Regions from separate parts of the Sphingomonas arabinosi genome, predicted to be linked through region 3. Evidence: predicted binding sites of a transcription regulator. Region 3 holds the regulator's gene; each other region holds the start of a gene.
What was found. The regulator LexA, encoded in region 3, represses DNA repair genes until DNA is damaged. The targets are predictions, from matches to a motif close to GTTCCNCNCTTGTTCT.
Positions count from the first base shown of each region.

Region 1: a site for LexA is predicted at 2,600-2,615, ahead of U1708_RS17040 (ImuA family protein). Genes of this name have one in related genera too.
Region 2: a site for LexA is predicted at 1,515-1,530, ahead of recA (recombinase RecA). Genes of this name have one in related genera too.
Region 4: a site for LexA is predicted at 2,422-2,437, ahead of U1708_RS15435 (ATP-dependent helicase). Genes of this name have one in related genera too.

Region 1 covers NZ_JAXOJN010000013.1:12,650-16,858, reverse strand. Annotated here, with positions in the region: gene U1708_RS17050 (error-prone DNA polymerase) at 1-122, opposite strand, end outside; gene U1708_RS17045 (Y-family DNA polymerase) at 119-1,903, opposite strand; gene U1708_RS17040 (ImuA family protein) at 1,818-2,579, opposite strand; gene U1708_RS17035 (hypothetical protein) at 2,776-3,222, shown strand; gene U1708_RS17030 (hypothetical protein) at 3,219-3,395, opposite strand; gene U1708_RS17025 (HU family DNA-binding protein) at 3,437-3,706, shown strand; gene U1708_RS17020 (hypothetical protein) at 3,778-4,071, shown strand; gene U1708_RS17015 (SOS response-associated peptidase family protein) at 4,073-4,209, shown strand, end outside.
Region 2 covers NZ_JAXOJN010000003.1:62,250-66,458, reverse strand. Annotated here, with positions in the region: gene U1708_RS06035 (4-(cytidine 5'-diphospho)-2-C-methyl-D-erythritol kinase) at 99-1,025, shown strand; gene recA (recombinase RecA) at 1,607-2,680, shown strand; gene U1708_RS06025 (class I SAM-dependent methyltransferase) at 3,207-4,064, shown strand; gene U1708_RS06020 (glutathione S-transferase family protein) at 4,061-4,209, shown strand, end outside.
Region 3 covers NZ_JAXOJN010000002.1:542,306-546,514, forward strand. Annotated here, with positions in the region: gene U1708_RS05340 (molybdopterin molybdotransferase MoeA) at 306-1,487, shown strand; gene lexA (transcriptional repressor LexA) at 1,556-2,230, shown strand; gene U1708_RS05350 (ComEC/Rec2 family competence protein) at 2,221-4,209, opposite strand, start outside.
Region 4 covers NZ_JAXOJN010000010.1:44,390-48,598, forward strand. Annotated here, with positions in the region: gene U1708_RS15420 (inorganic phosphate transporter) at 1-1,288, opposite strand, end outside; gene U1708_RS15425 (UrcA family protein) at 1,477-1,806, opposite strand; gene U1708_RS15430 (GFA family protein) at 2,009-2,404, opposite strand; gene U1708_RS15435 (ATP-dependent helicase) at 2,515-4,209, shown strand, end outside.

The DNA of each region.
Region 1 (4,209 bases), on a different contig from region 3:
TCGCTGATCCCGATCGAGGGATACCCAAGCACCGCTGCGGCCGCGAACAGCTCGTCCGGACTGGACGCACCGCGCAGCAGCGAGAAGTGTGTCAGCACCTGAAGCTCGACATAGTGGGTCATCCGAAGACCCCGTGCATCCACCAGGACAGATCGCCAGTGTCGTCCTCGAAGCCATCGCCTCGGCGAAAAACCCAGTAGCGGCCACCAGTCTCGTCCTCGACGCGGTAATAGTCACGGACCGCCCACACTTCCGCGTCGCGCCGCCACCATTCACCGTGGACGCGCTCGGGACCGTCGCCCCCAACCACCTTGTACGTGGTACCGCGCCACTCGAAGCGGCGCGGAGGTTGGTCGGGCATCAGGGCGATCACGCGATGCAGTGGCTCTGGATGCGCGAAGAGACGGATCGGCCGCTTCCAAGCCGGCCATGTTCCCGGCAGCTTGTTAGGATCGGATTTGACCACAGCCCGCTCCGGGACATGGCTTTCGACGGGAGCGATACGGAAGACCGAGTGCATTCCGATCCTGCCTGCGATCAGGTCGACCAGGCGCGCCGGGTCGCGCACCAGCGTCTCGCCTGCGAGGACGGCGCCGAGATCAACCGCGTCGAGTTGCTCGGTGTGCGGTGCCACCATTTGAAAATGCTCGAGCCCCATGCCGGGATCGATGCGCTCGATCCGCAGCTTCAGCAGCCGCAGGAGGTGAGAGACCTCCCGTGTCGGCCGGGATGTGCCGATCGCCACGATTTGCTCGGTGCCATCGACGCGCATTCCCGTCAGGCGGATCGAGCGTGCGCCAACGCCTTTCCCCTGCAGCAGCACGACAAGATCGCCCAAGAGGTCACCCATGACCTGTTCGATCGCCTCGGCCGTGCTGATCGGTTCTAGGAGCCGGCGTTCGACCGCAGGGACCTCGATGTCCTCTCGCGGGGTAATTGGCTCTGCAACACCACCCAAGGCCTGATCGAGGCGTGTGATGGTCGGCAGTCCGAGACGGCGCGCGAGGGGTCCGCGCGCGATCGGCAGGAGATCCGCGATCCGCTCGAAACCGAATTTGCGCGCGGCACTCAACGCCGTGGGCGTCAGGCGCAATGCGGCTATGGGCAATGAGCTGAGTGCCTCGACTGTGCCGTGCGGCTCGACGCGAGTGAGATCGGTTTTGCCAAAACGGGCCAGCGCGTGGGCGGCCCCCGGCGTGTCGGCGACCGCCACGCGCGCGGTAAAGCCTGCACGACGGCAAAAGGCGAGCAGACGACGGCAGAACCGCTCTTCCCCGCCGTGGAGGTGGTCGCAGCCAGCGAGATCGATCCAGAGACCATCAGCCGGTGTGACAGCCGCGATCGGCGACCAGCGCCTTACCGCCAGCAGCGCAAGGCGATCAAGGAGCGCAGCATCGGCTTCCGGCTCGACCGGACGGAAGTCGAGATCGGACACCAGCGCGCGGGCGTGGGTGGCGGCCATCCCGGAATGGATGCCGAGCGCCTGCGCGCCGGTGCAGGCAGCGACGACCTCCTCCCGCCGACCGACCTTGCCGACGAGAGCAAGCGGCGCGTGCTGGACTGGTACTACGAGGGGCGGGACGACCAGCAGCGTAGGCATTTCCGCCTTGTACGGGTGGCTTGCCGCTTCCGATCGCCGGCCAAGCTCGCGCATGGGCGGCTTTGCGTGAACTGGAAGCGACGCGATCTGCGCCTCGACCTCTTCTCGCGACTGCGCGCTGGTCCGCGCCCACCTGGCACCAGGCCGCCAACCGCCGCCCCGCGGCACCGAACAGGTACCCGGGTCGTCGTCGACCGGCAGTTGCAAGGCGGGCCGCTCAGGCGGCCGCGTAGCGGGCCGTTCCAACCGTCTCAGCCGCTCGATGGCCAAGTTCGGCAGGAACAGCGAGACGACCCGTCTCATCGCTGCCCTCCAGTATAAGGGAAAAGCCCTCACCGCCGCGTTGCCGCGCCAGTTCGACCATCCATCTCGCGCGTCCTACACCCGCGACCTTCAGCCGCGCCGAAGGCACGGAGCCAATCCGCCAGCGTGTCCACGCGGCGGATGGTTCCGAGAAAGGATCCTGGTTACGGCCACGTCGGCGACGCAGCAACAGCACCGGCATATCGCATTCCGCCGCCACTAGCTGCAGGCGGCGGGTTGCAACCATCGACACCTTGTTGGCTTCCGCGATGATCGCGGATGGCGTCCCGTCGCGAACTGCGTCCTCGATCACGGCGAGCAATGCCGCGTCATCATAGGGTTGAGCATAGATTACATCGGACGAGGAGAGACCTGCCTGAGCCAAAGCCGGTGCGTAGAGGTCGGTGCGGCACGTGGCCCACAAAACAGGGCCGCTGGCATTGGCGGCCTCGCGCGCCGCAATACCGGCAAGGAACAACGTGGTTGCGGCGTCATCCGCCAGTGATCCGCTACGCGCCGTCGCCTCGTGAAGCGCGCCGGCACGCAAGCCTTTAGCTCCAAGTCTGCTGTCGATAGCAGCCACGCCGAACGGCAGCACGCGGTAGTCGGTGACCGGCGTGGCGATCGTCCGCAGTTGGGCAAGGCTGGTTGCAAGGGACTCGGGGGCGGGGGACATCATGGTCTAAGACTCTACTCGTTCCCCTTATGTTCCGTTACCATCTCCAACATTGCAAGCGCTTTGATCGTCCCGATCCGGGCTGATGATCTCCCTTTCCCCTCGGCGCACGAAGGGGAACGAAAAAAATACGGAACGGCAACAAATGGCGAATTATTCGCTTTCGTTTGCCCGGTGGGTGACTCATAGAATCGTCATGCCGATCCGACCCGAGAACCGCTGGCTCTACCCGATCGACTGGCGGCAGCTGTCGCAGACGGTTCGGTTCGATCGCGCTGGCGCCAAGTGCGAGGGATGCGGCCGACCACATCTCCGCCGGGTGGTCCATCTCGGCGACGGACGCTGGTGGGATGCCGATGTGCGATGCTGGCGGTCGGACCGCGGCAAGCGTATCTCCATGAAAACAGGGTTCGTGCTGGCGTCGATCCGGGTGACTTATGTCGTCCTCGCGTGCGCGCACCTTGATCATGATCCCGGCAATAGCGCGTCTTCGAACCTCAAGGCACTATGTCAGCGCTGCCACATGATCCATGATGCGGCTGAGCATCGCTGGCAGCGCTGGTGGAACGTCTTTCGGCTCCGCGCGATCCGCGATCTCTACGAGGATCCTCGCGTCACGCGCGAACGCATCGCCAACCACTAAAGATCGATGTTTCGGGCGCGCATCGCGTCTGCTGTGAGGTCGGCGACCGGCCCCCGCCCTGAGGTGGCCTCATAGACTTCGGCTACGTCGTGATCGGCAAGCTTATTCAGCATCAGCCGCACAGCCGCGACGCTGGCGTCGTCCAGTACGGTCTTTGTCTCGTCGTTCGCCATGGCTAAGGTCCCGCCGGTGTTTCCAATGGAGAACGAATAGCATGAACGTAAGTGACCTGGCCAAGGGCGTCGCGGAAGCGACCGGTTCGAACGAAGCCGATGCAAAGAGGGCGATTACCGCCGTATTCGACCAGATCGCGGCAGCAGCCGTGAAGGGCGAAGAGGTTACCATTCCAGGGTTCGGCAAGTTCACCGTCAAGGACCGCCCGGAGCGCGAGGGCCGTAACCCCGGCACCGGTGAGGCGATCACGATCGCGGCTTCCAAGAAGGTTGCGTTCACGGCCGCCAAGGGCCTGAAGGACAAGATGTAAGACTTGTGCGCCGGCGACTGATCTCGCCGGCGCCAACCCTAGGAATACGCTTCGTGTGCAACCGGTATCGTATGACGGCGAAGGAAGCTGACCTTGCGGTCACCTTCGGTATCCGGCCTCCTTATGAGAAGGACGAGGAATACCCCATCGGTGACATCTTCCCGACGGGCAAGAAGACCCCGTTCTACGGCAAGGTGATCGTGCAGGACGGCAACGAGCGGAAGCTTGAGCGGATGGAATGGGGCGTACCAACGCAGGTGGCCAGCGCGCGCAACCCTGCGGTTAAGCTTACCAAGTACGTGACGAACTTGCGGAACTTGAGCTCCAGCTTCTGGCGAAGACGGCAAGCCGCTGCACTGGTTTGACGTGCGGAGCCGCCCGATCTTCGCCTTTGCAGGCATCTGGCGTCCGACCGAGCGTAGGAAAGCCTATGGTTTTCTGACGACCGAGCCGAACGCGATCGTCGCGCCCATCCACCCCAAGGCTATGCCGGTCAACTTGCA
Region 2 (4,209 bases), on a different contig from region 3:
TGGATCCTGACTTTCGTCAGGATGACGCGGTTAAACCCGTAGACATGAAGCGTATTACGCTAAGCCGCGCTCAACTTCGTAGCTAACCGAGACCCAAAATGCCCGCCATCACCGAAGCCGCCCCCGCAAAGATCAACCTGGCCCTCCACGTCCGCCGTCGCCGCCCCGACGGCTACCACGACCTCGAAACCCTCTTCGCCTTCGCCACGGACGGCGACATGATCACGGTGGAACCCGCCCAAACCAACAGTTTTACCATAACCGGCCCCTTCGCCGCAGCACTACTCTCCCCCCCCAACACCCCCCCGGCGAACGCCGGGGCCCAATCGGGAACGGCAAATAACGAAGCGCCGCACGCGCCCAACGCCACCCCAGGCGCCGCCCCCTGGCAAGGCAATTTGGTAACCGCCGCCGCCGACGCCTTCACCACCGCCTTCGCCCCCAACACCCACCACGCCATAACCCTCGAAAAGCACCTCCCCATTGCTTCCGGCATAGGCGGCGGCTCGGCCGACGCCGCCGCCACCCTCCGAGCGCTGGCCCGCCTCCACGGGATACCGACAACCGACCCCCACCTCCTTGAAATCGCCGCAAAGCTCGGCGCAGACGTCCCCGCCTGCCTCGCCAACCGCACCACGCTCGGCACCGGCAAAGGCGACACCCTCACGAACCTCGAAGGCCTGTCCGGCACGCCGCTCCTGCTCGTGAACCCGGGCGTCGCCGTCTCGACCGCGGCAGTCTTCAAGACGTGGGACGGCCAGGACCGGGGCCCGATCCCCGAAGGCGACCTTCTCACGCGCGCCAAAGCCGGCCGCAACGACCTGGAACCCCCCGCGCTGGCGCTAGCCCCCGAAATTGCCCAGGTCCGAGCCCTCCTGGACACAGCCCAAGGCGTCCTCCTGTCCAGAATGTCCGGCTCCGGCGCCACCTGCTTCGCCCTGTTCGAAACCCCCGAAGCCCTAGACACCGCCACAACCGCCGCTCGCGCTCACGGCTGGTGGACCCTCGCGACGACCTTGGCCTGAACGAAATGGCACCGCTAATAGTCAGTCACCCCAAGACCCCGCGACCCCGCGGCCCGCGATGCGACGACTGCGCGATGGCGCGGCCACACCACCACCCCACCTCCGTCATCCTGACGAAAGTCAGGATCCAGAGCCACAAATCAAACCGCCAACCAGGACCCGTATCGAAACCGCCGACGAATCGACCAGCACGAGCCCACTCCCAAACAACCCGAACCGATCTTGACCTAATCACGCAAGGTGCCGAACCCGTCGTCCCCGGCCCGCCGATATGTCCCATGACCAAACCACCACCCCGGCGAAGGCCGGGGCCCAATTGGAAAACGCCGCTGACGACCGCCGCACTTCATCATTCCAACCTCTACACCAAGACCCAGCGCCCGCCGGTAGGCGACCTATCCGATTCAGATAGCCACCATCTCACCTCAAGCCGTGGCCTCGCGAACCCGCGCGAGACCTAGCCACCGCAAAATTCCCTCCAAACCCAACGTTCTCTACTTGTTCCCCAAGAACAAATAGAATACATGGTGTTTGACGCGTTGAATGGCGCGCGCGCTTGCTTTAGCGATGGGAGCTTATCAATGGCCGCTAATCTGAAAGTGATCGACACCGGCATGGCAACCGCAACCAACGACCGCCAGAAGGCGCTCGACGCCGCGCTCGCGCAGATCGACCGCGCGTTCGGCAAGGGCTCGGCGATGCGCCTGGGCTCGAAGGAAACCATGCAGGTCGAGGTCATCTCGACCGGCTCGCTCGGGCTCGACATCGCGCTTGGCGTCGGCGGCCTGCCGCGCGGCCGCGTGATCGAGATCTACGGTCCGGAAAGCTCGGGCAAGACCACGCTCGCGCTCCACGTGATCGCCGAGGCGCAGAAGGGCGGCGGCACTGCGGCGTTCGTCGATGCCGAGCACGCGCTCGACCCGGTCTATGCGAAAAAGCTCGGCGTCAACATCGACGAGCTGATCGTGTCGCAGCCCGACACCGGCGAGCAGGCGCTTGAGATCGTCGACACGCTGGTCCGCTCGAACGCGATCGACGTGCTCGTGGTCGACTCAGTCGCGGCCCTCGTGCCGCGCGCGGAAATCGAAGGCGAGATGGGCGACAGCCATGTTGGCCTCCAGGCCCGCCTGATGTCGCAGTCGCTGCGCAAGCTCACCGGCTCGATCAGTCGCTCGCGCTGCATGGTGATCTTCATCAACCAGCTCCGCATGAAGATCGGCGTCATGTACGGCAACCCCGAGACGACGACTGGTGGCAACGCGCTGAAGTTCTACGCCTCGGTCCGCCTCGACATCCGCCGCATCGGCGCGATCAAGGCCGGCGAAGAGGTCACCGGCAACCAGACGCGCGTGAAGGTCGTCAAGAACAAGGTCGCCCCGCCGTTCAAGCAGGTCGAATTCGACATCATGTACGGGCAGGGCGTCTCCAAGCTCGGCGAGATCCTCGATCTCGGCGTCAAGGCCGGCCTCGTCGAGAAATCGGGCGCGTGGTTCAGCTACGACAGCGTCCGCCTCGGTCAGGGCCGCGAGAACTCGAAGACGTTCCTCAAGGATAACCCCGAAACCGCCGACCGCCTCGAAAAGCAGATCCGGGCGCGCACCGACAAGGTCGCCGAGGAAATGATGGCGGGCCCCGACGCCGAAGACGACGTATAACCCCTAAACCCCTCTCCCTAAGGGGAGAGGGAGGGGCCCATTGCCCTCGCAATGGGAGGGTGAGGGCACGCGGCACGCGGTGCGTGATGCGTCATGCGTGGTGGCATTGGCGCCGGCTTCGCACCAACACCGTCACCGGCTTTGCACCGACACCGGCATTGGATCGCACCGCACGGCTCCCCAACGCTCCACCCCGGCGAAGGCCGGGGCCCAGTCGGAAAGGTGGCAATAACGAAGCGCGATCTTTCGTTACATACGGCTCCCAGCTGGGCCCCGGCCTGCGCCGGGGTAGCGGTTCCTACCGAACGGCTGCACCGCCTCCTTGTTCTCCCGCGAAGGCGGGAGCCCAGACTGGATCCCCGCCTTCGCGGGGAAACAAGGAAGGGCAGACGACCGCGCAAAGCAACACAACAGGCCCCGCGACGTCTCAAATTACCCCAACGCCAAACCCACGCCAGCGTCTATACTTCCTATACTTCACTCCAAACCACCGCCCCGAAACCGCATCCGTAAAGCACCCCAACCCATGACCACAGCCTATGACTGGACCGGCAGAATAGGCGACGTCTGGGCCGAAGAATGGCGCCGAACCGACCGCAGTTTCACCAACCTGACCCCGCATTTGAACGCGGCGATCCTCGCCGCTGCCACTCCCCGAACCCGCAAGATCATCGACATAGGCTGCGGCGCCGGAGCAACCACCTTAGCCACCGCGCAAGCCCTCCCGAACGCGACCCTGAACGGCATTGATCTCTCGCCAAACCTGATCGAGATCGCCAGACACCGCGCCGCAACCCAAGCGAACGCCAGCTTCGAATGCGCCGACATCACCGTCGCCGCCCCGAACCACGCCCCGACAAATCTCTACGTCTCGCGCCACGGCGTCATGTTCTTCGCAGACCCCGTCGCAGCCTTTACGGCGCTCGCCGAAGCCGCCGCACCCGGCGCAACGCTGGTCTTTTCCTGTTTCGCCGAACGCACCGCCAACCGCTGGGCCACCGAAACCATAACCGCAACCGGCGGCGACGCGGACGCCCCGGCAAGCACAGCACCGGGTCCCTTCGCGTTCGCCGATCCAACCCAAGTCGAGACGATCCTCGAGAACGCGGGCTGGCAGGCCGCCCCGCCAGAGCGTATCGACTTCGCCTACAGGGCAGGCGAGGGCGCCGATCCCGTAGCCGACGCCGTCGATTATTTCCGCCGCATCGGCCCCGCCGCCTCGGCCATCCGCGACGCCGCCCCGGAGGAACGCGGGCGCCACATCGCGCGTCTCACCCAGGTCTGCGAACGTCACGGCAACGGCACCACGGTGGAATTCCCCGCCGCCGCCTGGATCTGGACCGCGCGCAAATCGGCTGAATATTCGACAGGGGAGCCAGCATGATAACCGTCCACCACCTCGAAAACTCGCGATCGCAGCGTATCCTGTGGATGCTCGAGGAACTCGGCCTCCCCTACGAGATCAAGCGCTACGAGCGGAACAAGCAGACCATGCTCGCCCCGCCAGAGCTCAAGAAAGTCCACCCTCT
Region 3 (4,209 bases):
GGACCCAGACTGGACTCCCGCCTTCGCGGGAGAACAAGGAGGCGGTAACTAACGTATGATATCGATCGAGCCAGACTGCTCGCTCGCCGAGCCACCAACGCCCCTAGCGGGCCCGCACCCCACACCCGCTAACCCAACAACACCTGTCCTACACACCAGACCCATGGCAAAGCACGGAACATACCCACGCACCCTGCGCTTCCCCCATACGAAACCGCCCCAAGGCGCAAACCGCCAAACTGCTCCCAGCGTCTATACTTCCTATACTTCACTTTTCAGAAACGCCCGAAAACAGAGTCTTACGCATGACCCTAGTCCCCGTCGCCGAAGCCCAGACCCGCCTCTTCGCCATGGCCCCCCGCGTCGGCAGTGAGGCTGTGGCTTTACGCGAAGCCGCCGGCCGCTGGGCCGCAGAGGACATCCTCGCCCGCCGCACGCAGCCCGCCGCCGACCTCTCGGCGATGGACGGCTATGCGATCCGCTTCGAAGACCTCCCCGGCCCCTGGAAAGTCATCGGCGAAAGCGCCGCCGGCCGCCCCTTCACCGGCAAAGTCGCCCCTGGCCAGGCCACCCGCATCTTCACCGGCGCCGCGGTGCCCGACGGCGCCGACACCGTCATGGTCCAGGAAGAAGCCGAACGGGACGGCGCAACGCTGATCCTAGCCGGCGAAGGTCCGCCGACATTCGGCCGCAACACCCGCCGCAAAGGCCTCGACTTCTCGACCGGCACCCGCCTGATCGCCGCCGGCGACCGCCTCAGCCCCGCGCGCATCGCCGTCGCCGCGACCGGCGGCCACGGCAGCCTCACCGTCAACCGCCGCGTCCGCGTCGCCGTTGCCGCCACCGGCGACGAACTCGTCCCCCCCGGCTCGACGACCGACGGCGTCGCACTGCCCGAATCAAACGGCATCATGTTGGCGGCAATGCTCGCCGACATGCCCGTGGACATCGTCGACCTCGGCATCCTTCCCGACAATCTCGAAGTCCTGCGCGAGGCCTTTGCCAGCGTCCAGGCCGACCTGCTGGTCACCACAGGCGGCGCCTCGGTCGGCGACCACGACCTGGTCCGCCCCGCAATCGAGGCGGCCGGCGGCTCCATCGATTTCTGGCGGATCGCACTGCGCCCCGGCAAGCCGATGATGGCTGGCCGGATCGGCGAGATGATGGTGCTCGGTCTCCCCGGCAACCCGGTATCCGCGTTCGTCACCGCAACGCTGTTCGTGAAGCCGGTCGTCGCGCACATGGCCGGTGCGCGCGACCCGCTCCCCCAGTCGACCCACGCGCTGCTCGGCGAAGACCTCCCCGCCAACAATGCCCGCACCGACTATCTCCGCGCCGAACTGCGCGACGGCAAGGCCTATGCCTCGACGATCCAGGACAGCTCGATGCTCCTCACGCTCGCCCGCTCGACCTGCCTGATCGTCCGCGCCGGCAATGCGCCGGTGGCACGGACAGGCGAATCGGCGGAAATCCTCGTTATCGCGTGATACGGACGCTTGACGGCGTTAATTATGTTCCATAGAAGTTCCCAGTCTGTTCCGGACGGAGAACCGCCATGCTCACGCGCAAGCAGCACGAACTCGTCTGCTTCATCAACGATCGCCTCAACGAAACCGGCGTCTCGCCGTCGTTCGAGGAGATGAAGGATGCGCTCGACCTCAAGTCGAAGTCAGGCGTCCACCGTCTGATCAGCGCGCTCGAGGAGCGCAACTTCATCCGCCGCCTGCCGAACCGCGCGCGCGCGCTCGAAGTGCTGCGCATGCCGGAGCGTGCGGAGAAAAAGGCGCCGTCGAAGGCGTCGAACGTCAAGGCGGCCCCCACCGCCGCCACGCCACAACCGGCCAACGACGTCATCGAGATACCCCTCCATGGCCGCATCGCCGCCGGCGTCCCTATCGAGGCGTTCGAAGGCAGCACGATGCTAGCCGTCCCCGCCGCGCTGCTCGGCACCGGCGAACACTACGCGCTCGAAGTCTCCGGCGATTCGATGGTCGAAGCCGGCATCCTCGACGGTGACTACGCGCTGATCCGCCGCACCGAGACCGCCCGAGACGGCGAGATCGTGGTCGCGCTGATCGAAGACAGCGAAGCCACCCTGAAATACTTCCGCCGCGAAGGCGCCATGGTCCGCCTCGACCCGGCCAACCGCGCCTACGACCCCCAACGCTACGCCCCCGCGCAGGTTCGCGTCCAAGGCAAACTCTCCGGCATCCTCCGCCGCTACGACTGAACCGCTCCATCGCGGAGCCGAGCGTGCCGCGAACTGAACGAGCGCGCGGCACGCTCAAGAACAGGCGGATCGCGCCAGGAATGGCGATCGCCCGCATTCAGTATCGTTACGACCGTCCCCGTCCTCAAGGTCAGCGCGACCCCGCCCGTCCGTCGCAGAACGCGGCGATCCAGCTTCAGCCACCGAGGCACGCAACGTTTCGGCAGACCGCGTTCGCTGACCACGACGTCAGCGCTGCGACAGGCGGCGATCAGTTCGCCGATCGGCACCATATAAGCGCTGCGGGTCGCGAGGATCCGCCACATCCTTCCCCGAGCGGCGATATCGGTGACGCATAGATCATGACTACATCGAGCGTCGAGCTGATCCGCGAGCAACAGCGGCTCGCCATCCACCCCGCCATTCTCGGCGAGCATGTCCCGCGTATAGTCCCCAGCCCGATCACGCAGCATAGCCAACCCCGCCGCCGTCCGCACCGCAACATGGCGACCGTCACCCGTAACGAGAACGTCAGGCGCCGGCGTCGTCAGCGCCCAGATCGCTCCGGCCACCAGCGGCAGCAGTCCCAATCGCCGCAACCGCGTCCGCCACAATGCAATCCAAATCCCTCCAACGACCATCAGCGCAAACGCCGCCGTCGGCATCGCCGGCAAGGACCGCACCGAACCGGGGGCGCCAGCGACGATATGTGCAAGCCACAAAAGCACATCGAGCGAGCGCTGCACCAGCCACCAGATCGGCGCGCCCAAGCCGCCGGCGTCGAGCAGCAACGCGAGCGCTTCCAACGGCATCACGACGAATGTCGTCAACGGAATCGCGACGATGTTGGCGAACGCCCCGTACAGCCCGGCCTTGTGGAAATGATACACCGCGATCGGCATCAGCGCGAATTCGACCAGCAGCCCCGTCAGCAACAACGACGCGACGCCCCGCGCCAGCTTGCGCCCTCGCCCCTCGTCATGCGGCCCGAAGAACGCGCGGATCACCGGATGTTCGTGCAGCGCCATGATCGCGGTGATCGCCGCGAACGACAGTTGGAAGCTCGGCCCCGCCGCCGATTCGGGCAACACCAGCATGACGCACGCCGCCCCCGCCGCGACGAGCCGCAACGTCATCGCCTCGCGCCCCATCGCCAGCGCCGCCAGCACGAGCAGCGCCGCGACGCAGGACCGGATCGTCGGAACCTGGCTGCCAGTCAGCAACGTATAGCCGATAGCTGCCGCCGCACCCGCCAACGCGGCAATCACCGGCAGTCGCGCGTGCAAGGCCAGCCACGGACTGAGCGCCAGCAGACGCAACACGATCAGCATTGTCGCCGCCACCGCCGCAGTGATGTGCAATCCGCTCACCGACAGCAAATGCGCGAGACCCGCCCGACGCATCGCCTCCGAATCCTCCTCGCTGATCGCGCCGACGTCGCCGGTCGCAAGCGCTGCGGCGATTCCGCCCGCGCTGCCATCCAGCCGCGATACAATATGGTGCGACAGCGCGACGCGGATGCCGGCCCCCGATTCGCTCGGCCTTGTCACGACCACCGGTGCGAAGCCACGCCCGGTCGCACCGATCCCGCCGAACCATGCGACGCGCGCGAAGTCGTAGGCGCCCGGCACCGCGGGGAGCGGCGGTGGCATCAGCCGTGCTCGCAACTGGATGACCGCCCCCGTCCCCAGCAGCTTCGGCGCATCCGCTTCCGCCAGATTGACGCGGACGCGGTACGGCAAGGCGACCGGCTGCCCGCCGGTCTCCACCCCCTTCCCCACCGGCAATACCGTCAGCCGCACCAGCTTCCGCGCCACCAGTGGCTCGATCGCCTCGACCTTCGCCGAGAAAATTGCGATCGTCGGACCGCCCAGAACCGGCCGCGCCACCCATTCCGACCGCGCCCAGATCAACCCGAGCCCCAGCGCCGCCGTCAGCAACCCGATCGCCAGCGCGCGCGCCGCACGCCCGCCCTGCCCCACGGCCAGACATGCCAACCC
Region 4 (4,209 bases), on a different contig from region 3:
CCTTCACCCAGGTCGGGATGTACCGCGTGCCCTGTTCGAGCCCGCTATTGTAGCTCTTGAGCGTCGTGATCTCCTGCGCGGTAAAGCGGCTCTGCGCGGACTTGTCTTCGGCGATCAGCTTGGTCGTATCGAGCACGAGGTACATGTCGTTACGAAGGTTCGGCGTCGCCGCGGCGGGCACCTTGCCGAGCGACCCATAGCCCTCGATCCGGCTCGACACGTCGTCCGACAACGCCGCCAACGCGCCATAGATGACCGGGTCGGCGACGTGCTTGGTCTTCAGCGCCTGCGTGACCTGCGCACGCGCCGTACCGACATCCGCCGGCGCACCGTCGGCATGCGCGCGGTACGCCGCCGACGCCGATTGCGCGGTCTGCACGAACGCCGGCATCGCGCTCTCGGGCATCGTCCGGTTCAGCGCATAGGCAGTCGGCGCGCAACCGATCAGGATGAGCATGATCAGCCCCATGCCCTTCTGTCCGTCGTTGCTGCCATGCGCGAAGCTGACCGCCGTGCAGGTGCCGATCAGCAGCGCCCGGATGCCGCGCGGCGGCGGCGTCTGGCCCTCGGGCGCCTCGTACAGTTTCTTGTCGCGCAGGAACCGCTTCATCACGAGCAGCATCAGCAGCGCGCCGACGAACCCGACGATCGGGCTGAACGCGAGCGCGGAGAGCACTTTCCAGACCTGGACCATGTCGACGCCCGACGTCCCATCGGCCCCGCCGCCATTGATCAGTTGGTTGGCTAGCCCGACGCCCAGGATCGAGCCGATCAGCGCATGGCTCGACGAATTGGGCAGCCCGACCGCCCAGGTCGCCAGGTTCCACAGGATCGCCGCGAGCAGCAGCGCGAAGATCATCGCGAACCCGCCGACGCTGCCGACGTTCAGGATCAGGTCGACCGGCAACAGCGTGACGATCGAATACGCCACCGCGCCCGAAGACAGCATCACGCCGAGGAAGTTGAAGAACCCCGACCAGACGACCGCGAACGGCGCGGGCATCGAGTGCGTATAGATGACGGTGGCGACCGCGTTGGCGGTATCGTGGAACCCGTTCACGAACTCGAACCCGAGCGCGATCAGCAACGCCAGCGCGAGGAACGCGAACGCTCCGCCAGCCAGGCTCTCGCCGACCTGTGCGGTGTCGAACGCGATGCTGAACCCGGCATAGGCCAGCCCGCCGATCAGGACGGCAAGGAAGATCCACCGCCCCGACGGATGCAGCGAATGATCGAGCTTGGGACCGGTGTGCAGCGCTGGCGCCGTAGCGGCCGAATCAGCCGTCATCGCGTCGGGTGCAAATGTGGAGGTTGCCATGGGAATGTGCAGTCGGCCCTTACGATGACAATCTTATGACAGATATAGATCAGGCGATGGTTCGCCCTGATTTGGGACGCCACCCCTAACGATCCTCCCCCTTGCGGGGAGGATCGTCGCAGCGACTCCGCCGAAAGATCAGTTCGCCGCGCGCTGGTTCACCGAGCCGTACCGATGCTCGCGATCTGCGTCCCACTACGCCCAAACAACACCGCCATCTTCACGCCAGCATCCGCGGTCATTTCCCTGCGGCACCGCTGCGCATCGGCGAGCGCGTCGAGCCCACCGCTACGTGGCTGGCAGGCGCTGGCGATCGCCGATCTCAGCCGGCGCTGGAACGCGGTCCGCCCGGCGTCGCTGGTCAGGTCGAGCCCGGCGCGCGACACGCGTACCGACACCGGCTCGCGCCCGGAACTCGCCGACGCAGCCGTGGAAAACAGGCACGCGCCGACGATCGCCGCCGAAGCGACGCTGATGAAAAGCTTCATGATGATGTTCCTCAAATGGTCCTGCGGTCCGCAGGGCTCGGCCTGCGGGCGACGGCGCCAGCGCGTCGGGACGCCTTTCTGGATGTGGCATCTCCGACGACGAACCTCGTCGCTGCGCATCCCCTAGGCGCACTTCATGACGCCCGCGCGACGGTTCGGCGACGGTCCGACGACGCGTCGAAAATCTATCTCGGACGTATGATCACATACCGGGATACCGCTCGAACGCCGGCAGCGCGGTCACGTCAGCCATCCACGCCAAGCGATCGGCCACCTGGATATGCGCGCCCGGCGCCACCGCCTCGGGATCGTCCAGCGTGCAGGATTGCACGTCGATGATCCCCGGCAGATGCTCGGCGTTGGTGTAGAAAAGCCCCGTTCCACACCGTCCGCAGAACTGCCGCCGGCCGTTCGTCGACGATTCATACGTCACCGGATCACCGGAGATCGTCAGCTGCTCGGTCTTGAACGCGATCCAGCCCACCATCGGCGCCCCCGCGCTCCGTCGGCAATCGCTGCAATGGCACAGCGCATGATGCTCGGGTTCCCCCGTCGCGACATAGCTGATCGCTCCGCAATGACATCGTCCCGCCAGCATGTCCGTCCCCCTGCAATGTTCCTCACTTGTTCCACGCATCGTCGCCCCGCGCAAGCGTTACTCGCTTGCCCCATCGCCCCCCGTTCCCTACCTGTTCACCGGTGAACCAGATCGCCCAAACGTCCGCGCCGCAAGCCGAGCCCCCCTATCTCCGCGGCCTCAATCCGCCGCAGCGCGAGGCGGTGCTGACCACCGACGGTCCCGTCCTCATCATAGCCGGCGCCGGTACCGGCAAGACCGCGGCGCTGACCGCCCGCCTCGCGCACCTGATCTTCACCAGGAAGGCGTGGCCGTCGGAGATCCTGAGCGTCACCTTCACCAACAAGGCCGCACGCGAGATGCGCGAGCGCGTCGGCCGCCTCGTCGGCGACGCGGTCGAGGGGATGCCGTGGCTCGGCACGTTCCACGCGATCGCCGCGAAGATGCTGCGCCGCCACGCCGAACTCGTCGGGCTGCAATCGAACTTCACGATCCTCGATACCGACGACCAGTTGCGGCTGTTGAAGCAACTCATCCTCGCCGCCGACATCGACGAGAAGCGCTTCCCGACACGCAGCCTTGCCGGGCTGATAGACCAGTGGAAGAACAAGGGCCTCGTCCCGGCCGATATCGATGCGGGCGAGAGCGAACGCTACGCCAACGGCCGCGGCGGTGAGCTGTACCAGCAATACCAAGCCCGCCTGATCGCGCTGAACGCGTGCGATTTCGGCGACCTGCTGCTCCACATGCTCGTCATCCTGAAGACGCACCGCGACGTGCTGAGCCTGTACCAGCAGCGCTTCAAATACATCATGGTCGACGAGTATCAGGACACCAACTCGTCGCAATATCTCTGGCTGCGGCTGCTCGCGCAGGAGCGCAAGAACATCGCCTGCGTCGGCGACGACGACCAGTCGATCTATTCGTGGCGCGGCGCGCAGGTCGAGAACATCCTGAAGTTCGAGCGCGACTTTCCGGGCGCCAAGGTCATCCGCCTCGAACAGAATTACCGCAGCACGCCGCACATTCTCGGCGCCGCCTCGGGCGTGATCGCGAACAACGGCGGACGGCTGGGGAAACAGCTGTGGACCGAGCGCGACGTGGGCGAGAAGGTGAAGGTCATCGGCGTCTGGGACGGTCCCGAGGAAGCGCGGCGCGTCGGCGAGGAAATCGACATCGTCCGCCGCTCCGGAAAGAGCCTAGACGAGGTCGCGATTCTGGTCCGCGCGCAGCACCAGACGCGCGAGTTCGAGGACCGCTTCATCGCGATCGGCATGCCGTACAAGATCGTCGGCGGCTTCCGCTTCTACGAACGCGCCGAGATCCGCGATGCGCTGGCCTACCTCCGCGTCGTCAACCAACCCGCGGACGACCTTGCCTTCGAACGAATCGTCAACGTCCCCAAGCGCGGCCTCGGCGACAAGGCGGTCGCGCGCATCCACCAGCTCGCGCGCGCCACCGGCACGCCGCTGACCACCGCCGCCGCGCGCATCCTCGACACTGACGAACTGACCGGTGCGGCGAAGAAGTCGCTGGGCCGATTGGTCGGCGACATCGCCCGCTGGCGCGACATGGCGACCAGCCTGCCGCACGCCGAACTTGCGCGACAGTTGCTCGACGAGAGCGGCTACACCGCGATGTACCAGGCCGAAAAGTCGGTCGAAGCCACCGGCCGTCTTGAGAACCTTAGCGAACTCGTCCGCGCGATGGAGGAATACGACTCGCTCGGCGCGTTCCTCGAACACGTGTCGCTGGTGATGGACAACGAGGGCGGTGCGCAGGATCCGCAGGTCACGATCATGACGATCCACGCGGCGAAGGGCCTC